Regions from separate parts of the Methylomonas albis genome, predicted to be linked through region 1. Evidence: riboswitches for the same ligand, from Rfam matches in the RefSeq annotation. Region 1 holds a riboswitch; the other holds the start of a gene.
What was found. Region 1 has a riboswitch for cobalamin ahead of EBA_RS00800 (TonB-dependent receptor domain-containing protein). Riboswitches for the same ligand answer to the same signal wherever they lie in the genome.

Region 1 (8,002 bases):
GACTAGCAAATATAGGTTGGTCTACAAAACCCAGTAAAATTTTTTTAAACATGCGCTTCACTCTCCGATATAAATTCCCCGTCACCTGTTTAAGGGCGACAAAGTACAGCCATTTTTATGTTATTACACCAAATATTCGGCGAATGGCGAAATTCTACATTTAACGCAAGGGAATGTAAAAGAATGTGCTTGATTGAGCTTAAATCTGGCGAGGTGTTATGATAAGCGCGCCAGGTTGTTTGCGCCCGAAGCCTCGAAAAATCTGGCAAACGTCATTTATATTAAGGGATAAAGTCATTTTTAGTTTCTTCAAAAAAATCTTTTCACCGGTTGAGCAGGTTGCCGATCAAGTCAATGAATCGGCAGGGGCTAGTGCTGTGAAGATTTATTCGCGCTCAGAGCACTGCATTTCTCGTGCGCAAATCAGTGAAAATGCCCTGAAAGTGTTGCAGCGCTTGAAAAAAGCCGATTACGAAGTCTATTTGGTGGGAGGCTGCGTCAGGGATTTGCTATTGGGACGGGAGCCTAAAGATTTCGATGTGGCGACTAACGCCAGTCCGGAACAAATTAAGCAAGTATTTCGTAATTGCCGGATTATCGGCAGGCGCTTTCGGCTGGCGCATGTGTTTTTTGGGCGCGAGATCATCGAGGTGGCAACCTTTCGCGGCTCCGAGCCGGAAGAGTCCGATCAGCAAGTCGTGCATGAAGACGGTCGCTTACTGCGCGATAACGTGTTCGGCACGCTAGAACAAGATGTCTGGCGCCGAGATTTCACCGTCAACGCGCTGTATTACAACATCCGCGATTTTTCCGTGGTCGATTATACCGGCGGCATGCAGGACCATGCGGCCGCGGTGATACGGCTGATCGGCGATCCGGAAGTGCGCTATCGGGAAGACCCGGTGCGGATGCTGCGCGCCATCCGGTTTGCGGTGAAGCTGGGCTTTACCCTGCACCCCGATACCGAAAAACCGATTTACGCGCAAGCTGATCTGCTAAAGAGCATCCCCTCGGCACGCCTTTACGATGAAGTCATCAAGTTGTTTTTGTCCGGTTACGGCCTGCAAACCTTCGAAATGCTCAGACATTACGGCTTATTTGCGATTTTGTTTCCGGATTCCGACCGCTGTCTGGCCAGCGAAGACCACGATTTTCCGCGCCTGTTTTTGATCAGGGCTTTGGAAAACTCCGATACCCGCTTTAACGACGGCAAAACCCTGACACCTTATTTTTTACTGGCGGCCTTATTGTGGGAGCCGTTGCAATTGGCCGCGCAAAAACGCATCAGCCACGGTGAAAACGAAACACTGGCCTATCAAAACGCCGCCAACGAAGTGCTGACCAGACAGATCAAAATTACCGCGCTACCGCGGCATATTACGCAATCTATGCGCGAAGTTTGGTTCTTACAGAATAAGTTTTCCAGAACGGTTGGACCTCGGCCTTACCGGTTGCTGGAGCAGCCAAAATTTAGAGCGGCTTACGATTTTTTACGGCTGCGTGCGGAAACCGGCGGTGCCGATCCTGAGCTGGTCGAGTGGTGGACAGGTTTTCAAGAAGCCGACGAAGTGGAGCGTGAAAAAATGACCGCGCCGCCCAAATCCGGCAACGGCAAATCCCGTAATCGCAAAACCGGTCGTTACCGTTCTCGAGCTAAACCGGCTTCCATCGGCAATGATTCCCCCTAAAGAAGGTGTCGAGGCCTATATAGGCTTGGGCAGCAATCTCGAAGACTCTGTCGGTCATGTCAGTCGGGCCAGAGCGGAAATCGCGGCCTTGCCGGGCGTTGCCGAAATTGGCTTTTCACCCTTGTATCGCAGTGTCCCGGTCGGCCCGCAAGATCAACCCGATTACGTGAATGCGGTGCTGCGAATTTCGACCGAGTTGGAACCTTTGGTTTTGCTCAGACAGTTACAGCAAATCGAAAACCAGCATGGTCGGCTGCGCAGTGTGCGTTGGGGAGCCAGAACCCTGGATTTGGATGTATTGCTTTACGCGCAACAGAGCATTAACGAACCGGACCTGATTGTGCCGCATCCCGAGTTGGCCAAGCGCGCGTTTGTGTTATACCCATTGGCCGATGTGTCTAGCAGTGACCTAATGATTCCGGGTCTGGATTCGTTATCGCAGCTATTGGCAGCTTGCCCAGCCGACGGTTTGCGGAAAATAGCTTCATGAGTCTATACGCGGATGGCTTAAAGGCCCTGACTATCAGCGATCTGGCAGCGATGAAACGGTCCGGCGAAAAAATCAGCTGCCTAACGGCTTACGACGCCAGTTTCAGCGCGTTGCTGGACCGGGCCGGTATTGATGTGTTGCTAATCGGCGATTCGCTGGGCATGGTGATTCAAGGGCACAGCAGTACCCTGCCGGTCACGGTGGGCGATATGGTGTATCACAGCCGTAATGTGGCAATGGCCAGAAAGCGAGCTTTCGTGATTACCGATTTGCCGTTTGCCAGCTACGCTACGCCCGAACAGGCTTTGGCTAATGCAGCAAGCTTGATGGCGGTTGGTGGTGCGCAAATGGTCAAGCTGGAAGGTGCCAAAATCGATGTCATCGGCTTTTTGGTCGAACAAGGTATTCCGGTCTGCGGTCATCTGGGTCTGTTGCCGCAATCGGTGAATCGCTTGGGCGGCTATAAGGTGCAAGGGCGGGAAGAGCAGCAAGCTCGGCAAATCGTGGCGGATGCCGAAAAAATCGAACAAGCGGGTGCCGGCCTGTTAGTGCTGGAATGCGTACCTGCGCAACTGGCCGCCGAAATAAGTCAGCGCCTGAGTATTCCGACCATCGGCATCGGCGCCGGCGTCGATTGCGATGGTCAGGTATTGGTGTTGTATGACATGTTGAATATCAGCACCGGCAAGCGGCCACGTTTTTCCAAAGACTTTATGGCCGATGCCTCCAGCATAGAAGAGGCGGTACGGCATTATCATCAAGCGGTTAAATCCGCGCAGTTTCCAGCTTCCGAACACAGTTATTAGGCGTATGCAGATAGTCACCAGCGTGGTCGCATTGAGAGAAGCAACCCGACAATGGCGGCAAGCCGGGCACAGCGTCGGTTTTGTGCCAACCATGGGCAATCTGCATGCAGGCCATATAAAACTGGTCAGTACTGCCAAGCAACAGGCCGATAAGGTGGTGGCCAGTATTTTCGTCAACCCCACCCAATTTGGTCCGAACGAAGATTTTGCCAGTTACCCGCGCACCGAACAGCAGGATCAGGAAAAGCTGTTAGCCAGCGGCGCCGATTTGCTGTTCTTGCCTGCGGTGACGGAAATGTATCCGCACGTCGCGCAAACTAACATCTCGGTCGCAGCCTTGTCGAGCCTGCATTGCGGGGCCAGTCGGCCCGGGCATTTCGACGGCGTGGCATTGGTGGTTTGCAAGCTATTGAATATGGTTCAGCCCGATCTGCTACTGCTGGGAGAGAAGGATTTTCAACAGCTGACGCTGATTCGGCAAATGGTGGCGGATCTAAATATCCCTGTTACGGTTCAGGGCGTGGCAACGGTTCGGGAAGACGATGGCTTAGCGATGAGTTCGCGCAATGGCTATCTGTCCGAGCAGCAAAGACTGCAAGCCCCTATGCTTTATCAGGCATTGTGCGCGGCGCGCGATGAGATTTTGGCCGGGCACGACGATTATCTGGCAGTGGCGGGGCGGCAGCGACAGGATTTGCAGCAAGCCGGTTTTGCGGTCGACTATTTCAGTATCTGTCGTAGCCAGGATTTATTGCCCGCTGGCTCTAGCGATCCTAGTCTGCTGATTTTGGCTGCCGCCAAGCTAGGCAACACGCGCCTGATTGATAACCTCTACTTTTCTAAATCTAGCATCTGACGGTGCTGGTTTTCCGGCCTATAAAAGCTAATGCTTAAATTTGATAGCAGGGTCAATTTCAGGCATAATCGCCGGCCCTAGTATTCGACCTTGTTTACCATGAACATAAACATGCTTAAAGCTAAGTTACACCGTGCGCGGGTAACGCATTCCGAGCTGGATTACGAAGGATCGTGTGCTATTGACGGCAAGATTTTGGATTTTTCAGGGATTCTGGAATACGAGCAAATCCATATTTACAACATTAACAACGGTCAGCGCTTTACCACGTATGCGATTCGTGCCGAAGAAGGTTCCGGCGTGTTTTCGATCAACGGCGCAGCTGCAAGGCTGGCTTGCCCTGGCGACTTGATTATCGTCTGCGCGTTCGCTAGCCTAGATGAGAAGGAACTGAAGAATTACAAGCCGACTTTGGTGTATTTCGACGGCAACAACCACATTAGCCATTCCAGTCATTCCATTCCTGTTCAGGCTGCCTGATTTCAACAGCCGCCGGTGACCAGCAGTCATCGGCGCTTGTTTGCAATTTTTTACGCTTCCGATACGTCGATTTCGCTGATTTTTTCAGTCAGTGTGATGCTTTGTTCGATCGCTACCAGTACTTTTTGTATGCCGATGCGCTTGTTAGCGTTGATTAATATTGGTGATTTGATCGAGCCTTTGATGGTCGGTTTGCCGTTATCCTGCTCGTTGTCCTTGTGCAGCAGAATCAAAATCACCAAGTCGTCACCCGGCTCTATTTGCAAGATCGTTTCTTCGGGATCGGTTACCGTAAAATTGTAATTGATGTTGAAATTGGCCGGATGTGCAGCGGAAAAGGTGAGTTCCGCGTTATCGACCGATTGCAGCCAATAGACGATTTCGCTACCTTCCTGATGAAATAACTTAAAGCGGGTCTGATCCTCGAAGCCAGGTAGGCCGCGCGGAAAATTAATGATGGTGTCCGGATTGATTTCTTGGTTGCCTAACAATTTCGATTGAATTTCCATAATCCCGCCCGTGTTTGTCTAAATATTAAGTTAACAGCATTAATCAATGCACCAATGTATAGCACGGAAAGGGGTATTTGCAATGCTGATTGTCCGTAACTAAGCAGGTATTCTTGCTATATCTTGCCCGACTACATACAATTGCGCCCTTCTTTCAGGTGCTTGTGCCGTTTCTCGGCCAAGCTCAAACAGGAAGTCGGTGCGTCGGTATTTAACCGCCCATGCCGACGCTGCCCCCGCAACGGTAGATAAGTAAAGATCCACGTTTTTGCCACTGTGCGCTTTGCATGGGAAGGTCGTAGATCAGGTGTCAAGCCACTTATAAGCCCGGAGACTGGCCCGGAAGATCATTCGAGACAGCGGAGGGCTGTTGACGGAATGGTCTGAGTCCATGCCTAGCCTGCCTCCGTCTTTTTCGTTTACCGTTTTTCCTCTGTCCTTTTTTACCCGGATGCGCGGCGGGCGCAGAGGACAATATGCAATCAATTTTATACAGGTCTTTATTTCTGGCGAGTGCGCCTTTCACTGCGCTGGCGGCGAATGGCGACGAGACGGTCAACCTTGCGGAAACAGTCGTGACGGCTACCCGAACCGAAACCCGGCAGAACGAGTTGGCAACGGCCATGACGGTTTATACGCGTCAGGACATAGAAAAACTTCAGGTCAGAACCCTTCCCGAGTTACTGAAAGGCACTCCGGGTGTTGATATGGTGCAGAGCGGCGGTTACGGCAAGGATACCAATGTCTATCTGCGTGGCACCAATTCAGACCATGTACTGGTGCTGATAGACGGCATCAAGGCTGGTTCGGTTACCACGGGCACCAGCGCCTTTCAGTTTATTCCTATCGATCAAGTCGAGCGAGTGGAAATTACCCGTGGCCCTCAGTCAAGTTTGTATGGCTCGGAAGCGATTGGCGGGGTAATTCAAATATTTACCCGCAAGGGTGGTAAAAGCGAACGGCCGAACATCGCGCTGGAAGCCGGCGGCGGTTCTTACGACACTTATAACGGCTCCGCGGCCATCAACGGCAAATGGGGTAAAGCCTGGTATAACTTGAGTGCTGCGCAATTCGGTAGCCAGGGGATAAATGCTCTGAGCGGCGTTAGTGTAGCGAATGGCTACAATCCGGACCGCGACGGCTATAACAACACCAGTCTGAATGCAAAAACGGGTTACCGCTTCGACAACGGCGCGGAACTGGAAGCGTTTTTCCTACGGGCCGAAGGCGAAACCGAGATCGATAACGTCACCAGCAGCAGCACGGAGTTTGTCAATCAAACGCTGGGTGCCACAGCTAGTGCTAATTTCAGTGACATGTGGCGATCCATATTACGTGTTGGACAAAGCGTTGATGATGCCGATCAATTTCGGCATAACGGTTCGTTCGCCAGCCGCTTTAATACCACGCGTTGGAACGCCAGCTGGCTAAATGAATTGGCCTTGCATAAGAATCACCAGTTGACGTTCGGTACCGATTACCGTTTTGACGAAATCGACAGCACAACGCGCTATGCGGAGAACTCCCGTTACGATGTGGGCGCATTCGCCGAACTACATAGCCGGATTTTCGATAAGCACTTTCTGAATGCTTCCTTGCGTTGGGACGAAAACCAGGCTTTCGGCGATAGTGTCACCGGCAATTTCGGTTGGCGGTTTAATTGGGATTACGGCCTTAGCGCCTTTGCCAGTTTCGGTAATGCCTTTAAGGCGCCAACATTTAACCAGCTATACTTTCCGGGTTTTGGTAATGCCGGATTACGGCCGGAAAAGTCCACCAGTTTCGAAGCCGGTTTTGCCGGACGCCACAGTTGGGCAAATTGGGAGCTACGCGGCTATCACACCAATATCGAGGATTTGATTGTGTTCAGCGGGACGCCGTTTACGGCCAGAAATATTGGCAAAGCGCAGATAGACGGCATAGAAGCGGAAATATCCACGCAAATTTTCGGCTGGAACAACAAATTGGGTATGAGCCTGATGACGCCAAAGGATAGACAGACCAATCTGCGCCTGCCGCGCCGGGTCACCGAAACGCTGTCCTATGATATTTCCCGCTCGTTCGGCGACTTTGATCTGGGTGCGGCGGTATTGGTTCAGGGCGAGCGATTCGACGACGCCGCGAACCGAGTCCGCCTGGGCAGCTTCATGACCGCCGATCTGCGCACCGCTTATCGCATCGACAAAAATTGGATGTTAAGCGCCAAACTGAATAATATGTTCGATAAACGCTATCAAACAGTTAACACCTATAACAGCTTCGGCAGAAATTTCTATTTTTCGATCCATTACAATTACTAAACCTTTTCTGGAGAACCCTATGAGTCTGAATCAAACCTTGACTGTCAAACCCGGCGCGGTTGCGCTGATGGCGTTGATGGCCGCCACCCGTTTTCACCATTTCGGCACGCCGTTCGCATTGCCGGACGCTTCATTGGCGGTGTTTTTTTTCGCCGGCTTGTGGCTGGGCGGACGCTATTTGTTCGCCTTGTTGCTAGCAGAAGCCGGCTTGATTGATTACCTGGCGATCACCAAACTCGGCGTCAGCGATTTTTGTGTGTCCAAAGCCTATGTGTTTCTGATCGGTTCATACGGCGCGATGTGGTTGGGCGGCAAATGGTGCCGACAATTCGCTGTGTTATCGGTGGCAACCGCCGCGCAACGTCTGGCGGTTCTGGTAGCAGCTACATCCATCGCGTTTTTGTTTTCCAACGGCAGCTTCTACTGGTTGTCCGGCCGCTATCCGAACGGCTCATTCGCCCAATATTTTGAGCGCGTTGCGATGTATTACCCGCCTTACCTGACATCGACCTTGATCTATGGCGTGGTTATTTTTGCTCTGGTCAGTGCAGTAAAAGCCTTGCTGGCCGCCAAAGCCACCCACGAAGCTATCTAAGCAATTCCGCCAAACCCGGCGGGGCGATGAAAGTCGTCCCCGCTGATTGGAGTTGTGTCACCTTTGTTGCCCCTTTCCTTTCTGCTAGTTTTGATATACCTGTTTATCCACCGTAAATCATGATTCTCACCATCAGCATTTTGTTGGCCGTAGCCATCGATTTTTGGCTGGGCGAGCCACGCAACGCGTATCATCCGCTAGTGATGTTCGGTAAATGGGTCACTGCTGTCGAAAAGCGGCTGTTAAACAGCCGGCAATCGGCTTTTCGTCAGCGACTG
Region 2 (8,002 bases), 1.9 Mb from region 1:
AGCGGCAGTAATGGCTATCGACGCGGTTTTACTCGGCGATGACGACGACTTATTATTGATGGGGCTGGACTCACTGGCACTAATGCGCTTGATGCAAGACTGGCGCCGGCGCGGATTCAACCCCGAGTTTGCTGAATTGATGCCGATGCCGACGCTAAGCGCTTGGTACGCTTTGTGGAAAAACGCGGTGCAGGTAGGCAATGCATGATGCACGATCAAAGCAGTCTCGCGCTCACGCAAGCGCAAATCGGCGTACTGCTCGGCCAACAATTGGCCCAAGATAGCAGCGTGTTCTATGCGGCCGAGTACACCGAAATCCAAGGTCCACTGGATTGCGAGCTGTTTGCCCTAGCATTGCACAGCACATTACAAGAGGCCGACACATTGCAGGTGCGGCTGGTCGGCAAAGAAAGCGAATATCGGCAGCAACCCTGCAGCCATCCCCTGCCCCGCTTGCTGGTGACGCCCGCCGAAGGGTTGACTGATGCGGCGTTCATGGCCGTACTTTCCGCGCAGATACGCCAGGGCTTCGATACCGTCAGCGGCCGCCTTTACGCGCACACGCTCTATCGGCGCGCGGCCAATCGGCATGTCTGGCTACACCGCGCGCATCACCTAGTGTTGGACGGCTACGGCTTCCAATTGATAGCTCGGCGAGTCGCCAGCCACTACCAAGCCTTACTCGCCGGCGTTCCAGCGGCACCGGCAGGATTCGGAAGCTTGGCCGCCCTGGTAGAGGCTGATCAGGCCTACCAGGATTCGCCCGAGCGCGACACGGACCGCCGCTATTGGCTCGCAGCGCTTGCCGGATTGCAACCCAAGTCTTTGTGCCCGTGTCCTGCAGTCGGAATCGGCCGCGGCCAGCGCATCGGTGGAGCGTTACCGGACACGCTCAGCGCACGGCTCAAAATCCGGGCGCAGGAATGGGACTTGAGTTGGCCGGAGCTGGTTATTGCCGGTTTCGCAGGCTATTTAGGCCGGCACGGATGCGGCCGCGATGTGGTGCTGGGCCTGACTACCATGTTGCGCTCGTCCGGCATGGTCGCACGGACCCCCTGCAGTGCAATGAATGTCATGCCCTTGCCATTCCAACAGGCCGAGGATATAAACCTGGCCGCGGCCGCACGCAGTTTGCGCCAGGATTTTAGCCAACACCGTCCACATCAGCGCTACCGCTTCGAACATTTGGAGTTCGATCTGGAAGACGCCGGTTACCCCCGCGGTTTACTCGGCACCGAGATCAATGTGATGCCCTTCGAACCACCGTCCCGTTTCGGACCCTGCACGGCCAAAACCTACACTTTGGCAGCGGGACCGGTAGAAGATCTTGCCGCCATCTTTATGGCCAGGGGCGATAGTATCGTCCTGGATTTGGATGGCCGCGCGGAAAATTACGACGCACCCACACTACGCGCCCACTGGAATGGGATTAGCGATTTTCTGGCGCAAGCCTTGGATTCCTGTTAGCTACCAGCGCAGATCTGTTCGATGATCTGATGCTCGAGTGTTCGACGCTGAGCCTATGCCTGGATACTCAGACTTAAGCCCATTTACGCAAACCGGTATCATTTCGCGACGTTTCGTTTATACTCTTTACCACGATTAGGTGTCTTGGTATGCGTTCTGCGTATCAAGGTGAAACGGGAAGTCCGGTGCGATATGAGATTAATCTCAGTCAAATCCGGCGCAGCCCCCGCTGCTGTATGCCTGATGAATCTCCTTTTTGCCACTGCACGGTTAGTGTGGGAAGGCGGTAGATTCAGATGACGGCAAGCCAGAAGACCGGCCTGATCGAATGTAGGATGCCGACTCCGGAGGGGAGCCGTATGCCAGCGATGCAGCGTGAGCTGTATTTGTGCGTGCGTGTTTTTCTTGCTCGGTCGGCTCCAATTATCCCTGATATTTTAGGAGACTCGACATGTTCGTTCTAAGCCCATCCCAACCAGTAACCCTGGCAACTCCTCGGCCTGTTGCCGCCTTGTCCGCTATTTTATTGGGTTTTACCCTGCTGTTAGTCGTCGGCTTCGCACCGCTCGCCGAAATACACAACGCCACTCACGACACTCGTCACGCCACCGGCTTTCCTTGCCATTAACGCCCGATATGTTCAAACACATGGTGTTTTCATCGGCGTTGTCAGGTATCGCCGCCGCCCTGCTGTTATCGGTGTTACAGATGTTTTGGGTCACGCCGCTGATTTTGCAGGCAGAAAGATATGAAGTTGCCGCCGAAGCGTTTGCCCACGAACATACTGCCGACGCCCATACCCACGATGCAGCCCCATGGCAGCCGGAGGACGGCTGGCAGAGAACAGTATCTACGATCAGCAGTAACGCCCTGATGGCAATAGCTTTTGCCTTGATGTTGACCGGCGCCTACGCTCTGCGCAAGCCGTCCGGCATCCTGCACGGCTTGGCTTGGGGCTTGGCAGGTTACACCGTCATTTTCGCCGCGCCGTCTTTAGGCTTGCCGCCGGACTTACCCGGCACCAGCACTGCAGCAGTGTTGAGTCGACAAGGCTGGTGGCTGGCTACCGCATTGGCAACAGCGTTCGGTCTGGGCTTGCTACTTCTGCAAACCCGCTGGTCATTACGACTGCTTGGCGCATTGGCCATAATTACGCCACATTTACTGGGCGCGCCGCAGCCTGAAATCGTTACAAGTCTGGCACCTGAGGCCTTGCAAACACAATTTCGCTGGGCCAGTACGCTGACTAACGGCGCGTTCTGGACAGTGTTAGGCATGTTATCGGCCATAACGTTTAATCGGACACCAAACCAGCCATGACCGCTAGCGATAAAACCGATCACATTCCCGGCAAGGTCTGGTTCGTCGGCGCAGGGCCAGGCGATCCTGAACTGATTACCGTCAAGGGCCAGCGCCTGCTGCAACAAGCCGGTGCCGTCCTTTATGCCGGCTCGCTGGTCAATCAGGCAGCGACGATGTACACGCCGGACACTTGCAAAATTCGAGACTCCAAAGACATGACGCTGGCGGAAATAACCGACTGGCTGATCGCCCAAGCGCAGCGGCATCAAACCGTGGTGCGCTTGCAAACCGGGGATCCCGGCCTGTATGGCGCACTGGTGGAAATGGTGCAAGCGTTGGATGCCGCAGGTATTCACTGGGCCGTGGTACCGGGTGTATCGTCTGCGATGGCAGCTGCTGCGACTGCCGGTGAAACACTGACCTTGCCGGAAGTCACTCAAACCGTGATTCTCACCCGCGTCGCCGGTCGCACACCAATGCCGGCGGGCGAAGAGCTGGAAGCGCTGGCCGCGCATCACACCACCTTGTGCATTTTTCTTTCGATCACCTTGCTCCCGGATGTCCAACGCGCCTTGCTCGCCGCCGGCTGGGCGGACGATGCACCGATACTGGTGGTACAAAAAGCCAGCTGGCCGGACCAGGAAAAAATCGTTCGCGGCACCCTTAGCGACATTCGCGCTAAGTGCCGGGCGGAAAAAATCAATAGTCAGGCGATGATAATCGCCAGTCCGGCGCTGGGTGCGCGTTACTGGCCGGAGATTCAGCATTCCAAACTTTACGATGCCGAGTTCTCGCATCGATTCCGTCAAGCCGTCAAACCCTAAAACAACCTATGCAAAATCAAACCATCTTATTGATCGGCCACGGCTCGCGCGAACCATCCGGCAACCAGGAAATTGTAGCCTTTGCCGAGCAATGGCGCGCCCGCCAGCCGCAATGGCGTATCGAAGTGTGCTTTATCGAGTTCGCCGAGATTCTGATTGAAGAAGGGCTGGATCGGGCGGCGGCGCATGGCGGCCAGGTGGTCGTGGTGCCGTTGATTCTAAATGCCGCTGGCCACGTCAAAATGGAAATCCCCGAGCATATCGAACATGCCCGCTTGCGGCATCCGCAAGTCGCGTTTGTCTATTGCCGCCACCTGGGAGCCAGCCAAGACATACTCGCCATTCTAAAACGCAATTTGCGTAAGGCCTTGCATACGCTGGACATGCCGGACCCGCGCAACACCGGCGTGATACTGCTGGGCCGTGGCGCATCGGACCGGGTCGCCAACGGCGAAGTCGCCAAAATGGCGCGCTGGCTGTATGAAGAAGGCGAGCATCCTATGGTCGACATCGCCTTTACCGGCATCACCCATCCCCGCTTGGAAGCCATCGTGCAGCGTCAACACACGCTGGATATGCGACAGATTGTCGTGTTGCCATACTATCTGTTTACCGGCACCTTGATTGAACGCATCCACCGGCAGGTCGCGCGCTTACAACGCCAATACCCGCAGATTTATTTCGGACTCGCCGATTATCTAGGGTTTGAAGCGGAAATTTTCGCCATGCTGGAAAGCCGCATCACCGAAGCCACTGACAGGCTAGCCCCGGCCATGATGGAATGCGACGGCTGCAAGTACCGAGAATTTGCCGCCGACCATGGCGATGGCCACCACCATCACGCGCACGCACCCCAGGCCAGCGCATGAACAGCAACATCGTCACCGAACAACTTACCGATGCCGGCCGCCGGATAGAGCACGACTCGTTCGCCATTGTCGACCGCGAAGCCGGGCTGCATCACTACGACGACCAGCAATGGCAAGTGGTCAGACGCATCATTCACGCCTCGGCCGATTTTGAATTCAACGGCCTGGTACGTTTTCATCCCGAAGCGGTCGCCGCCGGTTTGCTGGCGATTCGGCGTGGCGCGCCGATAGTCGCCGATGTGGAAATGATCTGCGTGGGTTTGTCCACACCACGGCTGGATTACTTCGGCGTCGCTACGCATCATTTCATCGCCGATACGGATGTGATTGCCCAGGCCAAAGCCGAGAACAGCACTCGTGCGGTGCAAGCCATGCGCAAAGCCCAGCAACTCAATTTGCTGGACGGCGGCATCATCGCAATCGGCAATGCGCCAACAGCCCTACTGGAAGTAGTGCGGATGACTAACGACGGCTTAATCAAACCCGCTCTGGTGATCGGCATGCCGGTGGGCTTTGTGTCGGCGGCGGAATCCAAAGCGCTCGCCAGTGAACTCAGGGATATTCCCTGGATGGTCATTGACGGTCGCAAAGGCGGCTCGACACTGGTAGTCGCCGCCATTCATGCTTTGTTGGCACTGGCCGAAGCGGAACAAACCCAGCTTGGTTAATTTGAGTTGATGGAAAAAAAGCCGAAAGGCACCCGCAAAGGTTACACCACCGGCGCTTGTTCCGCTGCGGCGGCACGGGCGGCGGCGCTCGGCTTGCTGCAAGGCGCGGTACCTGACAGCGTGGAATGCGAGTTGCCCAACGGTCAACGGATAACATTCGCAGTCAGCAACGGACATTGCGCTAACGATTTCGCGCAGGCAGTGGTTATCAAAGATGCCGGCGACGATCCCGATGTGACCGACAAAGCCGCGCTGACCGCGCACGTCCGGCTGCTGCCTGATGCGCCGGGTGAAGTGCTGCTGAAAGGCGGCACCGGCGTCGGCACCATTACCATGCAAGGTTTGGGTTTGGAAGTGGGCGGGCCGGCCATCAATCCGGTACCTAGGCGCAATATAGCCGCCAATGTGCGTCAGGTTGCCGCCAGCTTGCTCGAACAGGCTGGGCTGGAAGTGACTATTTCCGTACCCGGCGGTGAAGAGTTGGCGAAAAAAACCCTAAATTACCGGCTCGGCATCGTCGGTGGCATTTCCATCCTGGGCACCACCGGCATAGTCCATCCTTATTCCACGACAGCATTTCGCGCTAGCGTGATTCAGGGTATCGAAGTCGCGGCCAATCAGGGCCAGCACTGTGTGGTGCTGACCACCGGCGGTCGCACGGAAAAATTCACCATGCGCGAATTACCTGAACTGGCCCCGGCCTGCTTCGTGCAGATGGGGGATTTTCTCAAGTACGCCTTGGACACCGTCGTGCGCTGCGGCTTGCCACAAGTGGTAATTGGCGGCATGGTCGGCAAACTGACCAAAATTGCCCAGGGCGAGACCATCACCCATGCTAATCGTAGCGCGGTGGATACCGACTTGCTGGCGGAAATTGCCGCCGAAATCGGCGCGTCCGCCGACGTCTGCACCGAGATCAGCCAATCGGAAATGGCTCGCTATGCCAGCGAACGCATGGAAGAACTGGGCTTGATCAGCGAATTTTATGAGGCTTTAGGCCGGCGAGTCATAGCCACCTTGAGCCAGCGCTACACCGGCAAATTCCGCTTGCGGGTGCTGATGTGCGATTTTGACGGTAACAAACTGGCGGAAGTGGCAGGCGATGTCTGAGATGAACAACCATTGCCGAATTATCGGCGTACTGGACAATGGCGCAGCGGGTTTAACGCCCAGCGCATTGACACTGATACAAACTGCCAATATCGTCATTGGCGCAAGCCGCACCTTGGCACTATTCGCCGCAGACATTAGTGCAGATGCCGAACGACACTATTTAACCGGCAAGCTGTCGCAACTCCCCGCCTGGATCACTGAAGCCCGCGAAACCGGTAAACAGGTGGTGGTGCTGGCCACCGGCGACCCACTATGTCACGGCATCGCCAGTTTTTTGCTCAACAAACTTGGCCGTGACAGTATCGAAATCCTGCCCAATCTAAGCATGCTGCAATTGGCCTGTGCCAGACTGGGTGTGGCCTGGCAGGATGCACGCATCGGCTCGGTGCACAGCTGTGATGCCGGCGAATGGCAGATTGGCGCTACACCCAATCATGGATTATATGCCTTGCTGAATTTGCTGCGGCAATCCGGTTTAACCGTCGTCTTCACCAGCCCCGAAAACGATCCTGCCCGCATTGCCCGCATGTTGCAGATCGAGTCTTTAGCCGATGACTATGAAATGGCAGTGGCGGAATGCCTGTTGCAGCCGCAGGAACAGATTTCCGATTGGTTGAGGGTCGATGCCGCCGCGGCCGGCAGATTTGCCGATCCCAATATCGTCTTGGTACGCCGCCGGCAACCAGTGGTAAGGGAAGCGCTATTCGGTTTGCCCGATGAGCGCTTTAAGCAACGCAAACCCGACAAAGGCCTGATCACCAAACGCGAAGTGCGTGCGGTGTCGTTGGCACGGATGGCCTTGCTGCCGGACAGCATCGTGTGGGACATCGGCGCCGGTTCCGGTGCGGTTGGGCTGGAAGCGGCACGGCTGTGCCCGCACGGCCATGTCTACGCTATGGAAAAAAATGCGGATGACGCGGCGATTGCGCTGAGCAATCGCACGAGCTTGCGCGTGAACAACTACACCCTGCTGCATGGCCGCGCACCGGCCGGGCTGGAAAACTGGCCCGACCCGGATGCGGTATTCATCGGCGGTTCCGGTGGCGAATTACGCGCACTAATCACCCTTTGTTTGCAACGTCTGCGACCCGACGGTCATCTGGTGATGAACTTCGCCACTCTCGAAAATCTGAGCACGGCCGTCGAAGCCTTGAAAACAACAGGCGCGCAATGGGATGTGCTGCAACTGCAAGCCGCGCGCAGCAAGCCGATTCTGGATATGCACCGCATGCAGGCGGAAAACCCAATTTGGGTGGTGTGCGCTCAAACCTCCGCCCGTATCCTCAACGACCATGATGACTAACGTATCCCCAGGCCGCTTATACGGTGCCTCGCTCGGCCCCGGTGATCCGGGGCTAATTACCCGCCGCAGTTGGGCTTTATTGCAACGCCCGGATGTTTACTGGACTTACCCCATCCGCCGTAAAGGCGCCAACAGCTACGCCTTACAAATTGCCCTGAATGCCGGTTTGACCTTGCCAGCCGACCACAGCCCACTGATTTTTCCGATGACCCATGACACGGAAATCCTCGCCGCTTACTGGCTGCGCGCCGCCGAGACCGTGTTGATCCGTTTGCGCGCCGGTCAGGATGTGCTGTTTCTAGTGGAAGGCGACGCTTCGACTTATTCTACTTTCGGCCATCTGGCTCGCACCGTGCGCGCGCTGGATGCCGGTATCGCCATCGAAACCATTCCGGGCGTACCGTCGTTTACCGCCGCCGCAGCGCGGTTAGCGATGCCGCTGGCCGATACCGATGA

Region 2: another riboswitch for cobalamin. It lies ahead of EBA_RS09470 (CbtB domain-containing protein); the one in region 1 lies ahead of EBA_RS00800 (TonB-dependent receptor domain-containing protein).

What each region holds. Positions count from the first base shown of each region.
Region 1 covers NZ_JACXSS010000001.1:183,805-191,806, forward strand. Annotated here, with positions in the region: gene EBA_RS00765 (hypothetical protein) at 1-52, opposite strand, end outside; gene pcnB (polynucleotide adenylyltransferase PcnB) at 378-1,688, shown strand; gene folK (2-amino-4-hydroxy-6-hydroxymethyldihydropteridine diphosphokinase) at 1,675-2,178, shown strand; gene panB (3-methyl-2-oxobutanoate hydroxymethyltransferase) at 2,175-2,984, shown strand; gene panC (pantoate--beta-alanine ligase) at 2,989-3,840, shown strand; gene panD (aspartate 1-decarboxylase) at 3,940-4,320, shown strand; gene fliW (flagellar assembly protein FliW) at 4,371-4,829, opposite strand; cobalamin riboswitch at 4,969-5,186, shown strand; gene EBA_RS00800 (TonB-dependent receptor domain-containing protein) at 5,306-7,129, shown strand; gene EBA_RS00805 (hypothetical protein) at 7,149-7,724, shown strand; gene cbiB (adenosylcobinamide-phosphate synthase CbiB) at 7,844-8,002, shown strand, end outside.
Region 2 covers NZ_JACXSS010000001.1:2,061,271-2,069,272, reverse strand. Annotated here, with positions in the region: gene EBA_RS09480 (isochorismatase family protein) at 1-208, shown strand, start outside; gene EBA_RS09475 (condensation domain-containing protein) at 205-1,467, shown strand; cobalamin riboswitch at 1,588-1,805, shown strand; gene EBA_RS09470 (CbtB domain-containing protein) at 1,919-2,095, shown strand; gene EBA_RS09465 (CbtA family protein) at 2,104-2,787, shown strand; gene cobM (precorrin-4 C(11)-methyltransferase) at 2,784-3,593, shown strand; gene EBA_RS09455 (sirohydrochlorin chelatase) at 3,602-4,462, shown strand; gene EBA_RS09450 (precorrin-8X methylmutase) at 4,459-5,130, shown strand; gene EBA_RS09445 (cobalt-precorrin-5B (C(1))-methyltransferase) at 5,140-6,240, shown strand; gene cbiE (precorrin-6y C5,15-methyltransferase (decarboxylating) subunit CbiE) at 6,242-7,546, shown strand; gene cobI (precorrin-2 C(20)-methyltransferase) at 7,536-8,002, shown strand, end outside.